2 regions of the Paraburkholderia sp. SECH2 genome follow, and region 1 is predicted to be linked to the other one. Evidence: riboswitches for the same ligand, from Rfam matches in the RefSeq annotation. Region 1 holds a riboswitch; the other holds the start of a gene.
The links. Region 1 has a riboswitch for glycine ahead of gcvT (glycine cleavage system aminomethyltransferase GcvT). Riboswitches for the same ligand answer to the same signal wherever they lie in the genome.
Positions count from the first base shown of each region.

Region 2: linked by a shared signal. The riboswitch ahead of M0D66_RS11170 (D-amino acid dehydrogenase) and the one ahead of gcvT (glycine cleavage system aminomethyltransferase GcvT) in region 1 are both predicted to bind glycine.

Region 1 is NZ_JALPRH010000022.1:51,112-55,527, reverse strand. It holds gene M0D66_RS28595 (oxidoreductase) at 1-1,004, shown strand, start outside; gene M0D66_RS28590 (hypothetical protein) at 1,206-1,559, shown strand; glycine riboswitch at 1,701-1,802, shown strand; glycine riboswitch at 1,836-1,995, shown strand; gene gcvT (glycine cleavage system aminomethyltransferase GcvT) at 2,076-3,194, shown strand; gene gcvH (glycine cleavage system protein GcvH) at 3,258-3,638, shown strand; gene gcvP (aminomethyl-transferring glycine dehydrogenase) at 3,733-4,416, shown strand, end outside.
Region 2 is NZ_JALPRH010000005.1:8,551-12,966, forward strand. It holds gene M0D66_RS11155 (helix-turn-helix domain-containing protein) at 1-211, shown strand, start outside; gene M0D66_RS11160 (GNAT family N-acetyltransferase) at 224-751, shown strand; gene M0D66_RS11165 (LysE family translocator) at 783-1,415, opposite strand; glycine riboswitch at 1,553-1,646, shown strand; gene M0D66_RS11170 (D-amino acid dehydrogenase) at 1,822-3,030, shown strand; gene M0D66_RS11175 (hypothetical protein) at 3,100-3,930, opposite strand; gene M0D66_RS11180 (DUF6531 domain-containing protein) at 3,908-4,416, opposite strand, start outside.

The DNA of each region.
Region 1 (4,416 bases):
GCGCGACCTTTCATGCGCCGGTGATCGAGCACTGCGGGCGGGCCAGCATCGCAGCCATCGCGACGAGCCAGCCCGAGCACGCGCTGGCCGATTACCCGCACGCAAAGGTGGTGGCCGATCTCGACGCCCTGCTGGAGCTCGAAGAAATCGATTGCGTCGTCATCGCGACGCCCAACGACACGCACTTCGACCTGGCGCGCCGCACGCTGGAAGCAGGCAAGCACGTGGTGGTCGACAAGCCGGTCACGCTCACCGCCGCCGACGCCCACACGCTCGCCAACATTGCACTGGCTCGCAGCAAGCGGTTCGTCCCCTTTCATAACCGCCGCTGGGACGGTGATTTTCTGACCGTGCGGGATCTGCTTGCCAGCAGAGAATTGGGACGCATCACGCAATACGAATCGCATTTCGACCGTTTCCGGCCGGAAGTTCGGCAGCGTTGGCGCGAGGAAGCTTCGCGCGGCGGCGGCCTGCTATTCGATCTTGGACCGCACCTGATCGACCAGGCGCTGGCGTTGTTCGGCGCACCGCAGACCGTGTCCGCGACGGTTCGGACGCATCGCGATCAAGCCAGTGCACCGGACTACGTCCATATTCAGCTGGGCTACGGTGAATTCGAGGTGGTGTTGCATGCCAGCGCGTTGACTGCGTACGTCGCACCGAGGTTTACGATTCACGGCACGCAAGGGAGCTACGTCAAATACGGGCTCGATACGCAGGAAGATCAGTTGAAAGCCGGCTTGCGGCCGGGCGATGACGGGTTCGGCGCCGGCAATGCGCCCGGTGTGTTGCGTGTGCTTGAAGAGGGTCAGGAAGTCGAGCGGGAGGTGCCCACGCGCAACGGCGACTACGTCGGCTTTTATATTGCCTTGGCGGATGCCATTCAGAACGGCGCGAAATTTCCCGTCAGCGCTCAGGACGCAGTCGACGTCATGACAATCATCGAGCTTGCAGCCCGGAGTTCAGAAGAAGGCGTCCGATTGCCATTTGAACGCATTCGCTGACGTTTTCCTGCGCTACGGGCCGCTTTCTGCGCCATTGGCGGCAACACGCGAACCATGCCGCCGCCAATGGCAAAAAGCCTGACAAGCCCGAAAGGAACATAACGTTACAAATAACCCCGTCTCCGCGGTCAGCGTGAATCCCCGGCAATCCGTTGCTACCCCAGTAGCACCACAAAACGACAACGACTTCCCGGAGTGTCCATGCCCCGTATCGTCCGCGCACTAGCAGCATGCGCATTGCTCAGCTCCCTCGCCGCCTGCGTGGTGGCCCCTCAGCAACCTGCGCCGGCGCCGCGTCCTAACCCGCAACAAATTGCGGATCAGCGCTTCAACCAGGTCAACGGCCGGATCGACAACCTGAGCCGCCGCATCGACGCTCGCGTCAACCAAGGCTACTACCCGCCCCCGCAAGGCGGCGCGTTGCACCATCGTCTCGACGTGATCCGTCAGGAAGCTCACGACATGGCGGCGCAACACGGCGGCGGCCTGTCCGGCGACGAACAGCGCGTGCTGAACCAGGAACTGGACAACGCGGCACACGCCATCGGCGAATAATCGTGCCGGTTCAGGCACCGAAGCAAAGAAGCGCGGGCATCACGTCCCGCGCTTTTTTTGACTTTCGCGAACCCGCAGCGCCAACCCCCATGCCCCTTGCGGGCCTTTATTTGACAAGCCCCCGGCCCTCGCGTACATTCGCCGCACGCGTCGGGAGAGCGTGCTGGCCGCAGAAAATCGCAGGCCGCACCGCCGAAGGGGCACACCCGCAAACTCTCAGGCAAAAGGACCGACTGCGTCGAAGAACCCGCGCCCAGGCAACATCAAGGCACCGGTTTTTCGCACTCTGGAGAGCGGCAGTAGCCATCTGCATCGTTTAATCGAGCAGATTCTGGCAAGCTGCCCACCGAAGGGGCGCGCGTTTCACCGTAGCGATCAGGGCTTCACCATCGCACGGCAGCGCAATCTCTCAGGTATCGAGGACAGAGGGGTCATGCAACGCAATCGCTCGCAGGCATCAGCCGCGAGGCGTAGCGCCGCATGGCCTTTTTTGTTTCGCGAGACGCCTGAGGCCCCATGACCGAACTCAAACACACCCCGCTCAACGCCACCCATCGTGCGCTCAACGCTCGCATGGTCGATTTCGGCGGCTGGGACATGCCCGTCAACTACGGCTCGCAGATCGACGAACACCGCGCCGTGCGCACCGACGCCGGCATGTTCGACGTCTCGCATATGTGCGTCGTCGATTTCACCGGCGAGCGCGTGCGCGCCTTCTTCGAACACGCGCTGGCCAATAACGTCGCCAAGCTGCAAACGCCGGGCCGCGCGCTCTACTCCTGTCTGCTGAACCCGAATGGCGGTGTGATCGACGATCTGATCGTCTATTACTTCAGCGAGACGCACTTCCGCCTGGTCGTCAACGCCGGCACCGCAGAGAAAGACGTCGCCTGGTTCACCAAGCTCAACGCCGAAGGCAGCTACGGCCTGACCATCACGCCGCGCCGCGATCTGGCGATCGTCGCCGTGCAAGGCCCGAACGCCCGCGATAAGGTCTGGCAAGTCGCGCCGTCCAGCCGCACCTCCACCGAACTCCTTAAGCCGTTTAACGCCGCCATCGTCGACAACACGCCGTTTGGCGAACTGATGATTGCCCGCACCGGCTACACCGGCGAAGACGGCTTCGAAATCGTCCTGCCCGCAACGTCCGTTTGCGAGTTCTGGGACGCATTGGTGCGTCAAGGCGTGCGCCCCGCGGGTCTCGGCGCGCGCGACACGCTGCGTCTCGAAGCCGGCATGAACCTGTACGGCCAGGATATGGACGACAACGTCTCGCCGCTGGATGCCGGCCTCGCCTGGACCGTCGACCTGACCTCGCCGCGCGACTTCGTCGGCAAGGCCAAACTTGAGGCCGACGGCTCGCAGGCCTCGTTCGTCGGCCTGATCCTGCTGAAGGAAAACGGCAAGGCGGCAGGCGTGCTGCGTGCTCACCAGAAAGTCGTCACGCCGGAAGGCGAAGGCGAAATCACCAGCGGCACTTTTTCACCCACGATGCAGGAATCGATCGCCTTCGCGCGCGTGCCGAAAGGCGTGCAGCCGGGCGACACCGTTCACGTTCAGATTCGTGACAAAAACGTACCCGCAAGCGTGGTAAAACTGCCGTTCGTACGCAACGGCAAAGTGCTCGCAGTTTAAGCAGCCGGCGCGTGCGTCAATCTTTTTAAGTTCATACCGAATAACACCGCATAGGAGCATCCGATGAGCATCCCGGCCGATCTGAAATACACCGAATCGCACGAGTGGGTCCGCACCGAAGCAGACGGCACGCTGACGGTCGGCATCACCGACCACGCGCAGGAAGCGCTCGGCGACATCGTCTTCTTCGAAGTCCAGGAACTGGGCAAGACCGTCAACGCCGGCGACACCGTCGCCGTGATCGAGTCGGTGAAAGCCGCTTCCGATATCTACGCGCCGGTCTCGGGCGAAATCATCGAAGCGAACCCGGCCGTCGCCGACACGCCGGATGGCGTCAACAGCGCGCCGTACGAGAACTGGCTCTTCAAGATCAAGCCGGCTGCGGACGCATCGCAGGATCGCCTGATCGACGCAGACGCGTACGCAAAGTCCGTCGGCGCCTGATTCACCGCAAGTTGCACCATTACGTTTAAACCCGACAGGCGCGGCGCGTCCGATTCGACAGTCGAACGGACGCCCGCACCGCCAGGAACACCTCATGAAGCTCGAACACCCGGATCGTCTGATGAACCGCACTCCTCTCTCGCTCGCCGCGCTCGAAGTGCATGACGCCTTCGCTGAACGGCACATCGGCCCGGATTCGGCCGACCAGCAAGCGATGCTCGAAGCCCTCGGCTTCGCATCGCGCGCCGCGCTGATCGACGCGGTCATTCCGAAGACGATCCGCCGCACCGAAACGCTGCCGCTCGGCCCCTTCGCCCAGCCGAAGAGCGAAGCCGAAGCGCTCGCCGCGCTGCGTGAGCTGGCGGACAAGAACCAGGTGTTCCGCTCGTATATCGGGCAGGGCTATTACAACGCACACACGCCGACGGTGATCCTGCGTAACGTGCTGGAAAATCCGGCGTGGTACACCGCGTACACGCCGTATCAGCCGGAAATCTCGCAGGGCCGTCTGGAAGCGCTACTGAACTTCCAGCAAATGATCGTCGACCTGACCGGTCTGGCGATCTCGAACGCATCGCTGCTCGACGAAGCCACCGCGGCCGCCGAAGCGATGACGCTGCTGCAACGCGTCGGCAAGCCGAAGTCGAACGTGTTTTACGTCGCCGACGACGTGCTGCCGCAAACCATCGAAGTGGTGAAGACGCGCGCCACGCCGGTCGGCATCGAAGTGAAAGTCGGCCCGGCAGCGGACGCAGCGAACGCGAATGCGTTCGGCGTG
Region 2 (4,416 bases), on a different contig from region 1:
CGATGCCGGCGTACGCATCACATACGACGCGTCGCCGAGAGCCGGCCTCGAACATCATCTGATCCTGCTTGAAGGGCAACTGCAGATCACCGTCGACGGCCGAAGTCACGATCTGCAACCCGGCGACTGTCTGCGCTACCAACTGTTCGGTCCCAGCGCGTTCGTCACGCCCTCGCATAGCGCGGCGCGCTACATCCTCTTCATCGTCTGAGTTCGAGCCACCATGAACGCGACCAGCATCACGACCTTTTCCGCCGACGACCTTGTTCGCCATCTGCCCGAACTCGGCGCGCTGCTGCGTGCCTGCGTCCGTGACGGTGCGAGCGTTGGCTTTGTATTGCCGTATAGCGTCGAGGAAAGTGAGGCGTTCTGGCGCGGCAAGGTGCTGCCGTCGCTGCGTGCGGGTGCGCTGGTGCTTTTTGTTGCTCGCCATGGCGAGGCGATTGCCGGCACCGTGCAACTTGATTACGACACGATGCCGAACCAGCGTCATCGCGCCGAGGTGCGCAAGCTGCTGGTCCATCCGTCGTTCCGCCGTCAGGGCATCGCCAAAGCGCTGATGGCGGAACTGGAACAGCGTGCGCACCAGTTGCAGCGCAGCCTGTTGACGCTCGATACGCGCACCGGCGACAAGGCCGAGCCGCTCTATGCCGCGCTCGGTTATCAGACGGCTGGTGTGATCCCGCAGTTTTGCCGCGACACACTGGAGGAGCGGCTTGATTCGACCACCATCATGTACAAGACGCTGTGAGCGTGATGCAGGCGAGTCTGCATCGCGTGATTTAACGGCGCGAATCGAGCGCGATCCGTACAGCCAGACCGGCGAGCACGGTGCCCATCAGCCAGCGTTGCACCAGCAGCCATACCGGCCGCCCAGCGAGAAACCCGGCGATTGAACCTGCCATGATCGCAATCAACGCGTTGATCGTGACGGAGACGACGATTTGCACGCAACCCAGCGCGATCGACTGCGTGAGCACGCTGCCGTGCTCCGGTGAAATAAATTGCGGCAACAGCGACAGATACATCACCGCGATCTTCGGATTCGCGAGGTTCGTGACGAGCCCCATGGTGAAGAGTTTGCGGCGGCTGTCGTGCGGCAGGTCGCGCACCTGGAACGGCGAGCGGCCTCCCGGCTTGACCGCCTGCCACGCCAGATACAGCAGGTAGAGCGCGCCGCCGAAACGCAGCGCGTCGTACGCGTAGGGCACCGTCAGCAGCAGTGCGGTGATACCGAACGCCGCGCAAAACATGTAGAACACAAAGCCGAGCGCGACGCCTCCGAGCGACACAAGCCCTGCGCGCCGCCCCTGGCAGAGCGATCGCGAGATCAGATAGATCATGTTCGGGCCGGGCGTGAGCACCATGCCGAGCGAGACCAGAGCAAAGGCGAGCAACGTTGTGGCAGCGGGCACGGCGTTCTCCTGTGGGAATTGAAATCGGGCAGTGCCGCTAAATATAGCCGATGCCACTGGTACTGTGCCGATGGCGCATTGCATCGAAAGAAACACTTGCGGCGAAATTTATTGCCCGGTATCGTCTAGCCGTTCTGCAATGCAGCGCGGGAGAGATCGTCAGAGGATTGTGACGACGCCGACGGAGCAACCGCCCCGGAAACTCTCAGGCAAAAGGACCGCGCAGCTGGAACATCTGGAGAGCGGCGCCATGCGCGCCCACCGAAGGGGATTCCCTGCATACCGCATGCATCGCGATGCGTATGCTCACAGGAAGAAACTCTCAGGTACATGGACAGATGGGGCATCGACGCCGGTTTCGACACGAAATCGACACCGGTGATGCTCAACTACTCTGGACCATGTCATGTCACGAATCGCCGTTATAGGCGCCGGCATTACCGGCGTTACGACTGCGCACGCCCTTGCGCAGCGCGGCCACCACGTCACCGTGTTCGAACGTCATCGCTATGCGGCGATGGAGACCTCGTTCGCCAACGGCGGCCAGTTGTCCGCCAGCAATGCCGAAGTCTGGAACAGCGCGGCCACGGTGCTCAAGGGCTTGCGCTGGATGCTCACGCGCGACGCCCCGCTGCTGCTCAATCCGATGCCCACGTGGCACAAGTATTCGTGGATGGGCGAGTTTCTAAGGCAGATTCCTCATTACCGGACGAACACCGTTGAAACGGTGCGGCTCGCGATTGCGGCGCGCGAGCACCTGTTTTCGATAGCCGAGCGCGAAGGGATCGACTTCGATCTGGAGCGGCGCGGCATCTTGCACATCTACAAGACGCGCAAGGAATTCGATGCGGCCAGCAAGGTGAATGAATTGCTGCGCGAAGGCGGGCTGGAGCGGAATCCGGTGACGTCGAGCGAGTTGCACGCGATCGAGCCCACGCTGCATGGTGATTTTTTTGGTGGATTTTTTACGCCTTCCGATTCCACTGGCGATATTCACAAGTTCACACGCGGGTTGGCTGAAGCTTGCGTGCGGCATGGTGTCGAGTTTCACTACGACGCGGAAATTACGGCAATCGAGCAGCCGGCTGAGGGTCGGTTTTCGTTGATGGTCAATCTGGAAGGTGAATCGCAACGGTTTGCTTTCGAGCGGATCGTGGTGTGCGCCGGTGTGAAGAGCCGCGACTTCGCGGCGATGCTTGGCGATCACGTGAACGTCTATCCGGTTAAGGGTTATTCGATCACCGTATGTCTCGATGATGAAGTGAGTCAGCAGAACGCGCCGTGGGTCAGTTTGCTCGACGACAGCGCGAAGATCGTGACGAGCCGGCTTGGCGTGGACCGGTTTAGGGTTGCGGGGACGGCGGAGATCAATGGGTTCAATCGGGATATCCGGTCGGATCGGATTGCGCCGCTGGTCGACTGGACTCGACGGTATTTTCCTGAGGTGTCGACCTCGAAGGTGATTCCGTGGGCGGGGTTGAGGCCGATGTTGCCGAGCATGTTGCCGAAGGTCGGGCGTGGGAAACGGCGAGGTGTTTTTTATAACACCGGGCACGGGCATTTGGGGTGGACGTTGTCGGCGGCTACGGCGCAGGTTTTGGCGGGGGTGATTTAGTAGGCGTTTTTGCGACAGGCCCGGTGCCCGCAAGGACACCGGCAGCACTCTCCACTGTTTCCAGTGCCTTCAAGGCAGTTTTCGACCTGGGCGCGGGACTGCTTGCGGCTTCCATGAAATCAGGATTCCCGCTTCCCCGCATAGCTGATTGATTGAATCCAGGGCGGCTTCTGGCACCAACCAGAGCCAAAGGTCATTCCCTATGGGCTGCAGGGATCCACGATTGTCTTCCGCGACAATCCATTCTTTAAGCTGAATGCCACCAACCACGATGTTAAGGTGACGATCACTTATAACATTGATCGGATACACCATCCTTAGCATGCTTTCTTGATAGCGAGCCGCTCCATAAGATCCGCCTGGCACTTCCTTGCCGAAGGCCGACGGATTCTCAAATGGCTTCAGTTTCGCGAGATTGCTCCCGGCTGCATAGTAAAACGCGGAGGTCATCTTCGGCGCTTCATATGCTATTCCATAAGAGACATTCAGACTCGTGGCTATTCGCTTGATGTAGTCGATAAACTTGTCGGCACTATCCGCAAGTTGAACATCGATCTGTGCATCAATACCAAAAAAACCGCCAAAGGAAGGCGTGTTGTAGCCGAACGAAGCGCGCCAAGGTATCTGGCCACCTGAGTTGTTGTATATCCGGAAATCGGTTGCGACTCCAGATTCAATCAGGCTCTTGAGCTCGTCGAAAGGAACCTCAACAAGTTCGACGTCCCTCTCGCCAGCGACTTCAATGTAACGTGTATATCCCGCAGTCGTTATGTCGACCGACATTGCTGAAAAGAACTCATGGCCGGCCTTGTATGCTTCAAGCGGACTTATTCGATCTGTCCCATATAGCGCCATTCCTGTGCACATGATCCGCCCACTAAATTCCGGAAATAAGGTCATCCAAAACGCTCTTGATGTCGGACGCGTTGTACGGATGATCGAGAACGATAATTTCGCCGCGATTTGATGCCGGCAGATTGCCCATGGCGGCCCTATTTCGAGCAGTCAACGTTGGAAGCTTGGCCCCCATATCAGTCCTCGACGCGAGCTCTATTGCATGCGTCTGGCCGTTGACATCGACCGCCATGATATCGGGGCGTCTGAGCGACACATCCCCACTGTTCGCGTAATTGTACGAGCGATTCAAATAGATATCAGTGAATTTTCCGCTCATTGCAAGTTTGTTTGCTATGACCTCGGAAAATTGATCGTGACCTGGCGTTCCGTCTTTCTGTCCGGTGCCGTGTATTTTCGCTCCGTTGACTTCTCGAACCGGACAGCTTGCTAACCCGAACGGATCAATCAACATGTCCGGGACCGTCACATAAGCATGGGTACGCAGGCCACCAGCGAGTCCAAGCGGGTCAACTGTCAGGTACTGCCCTG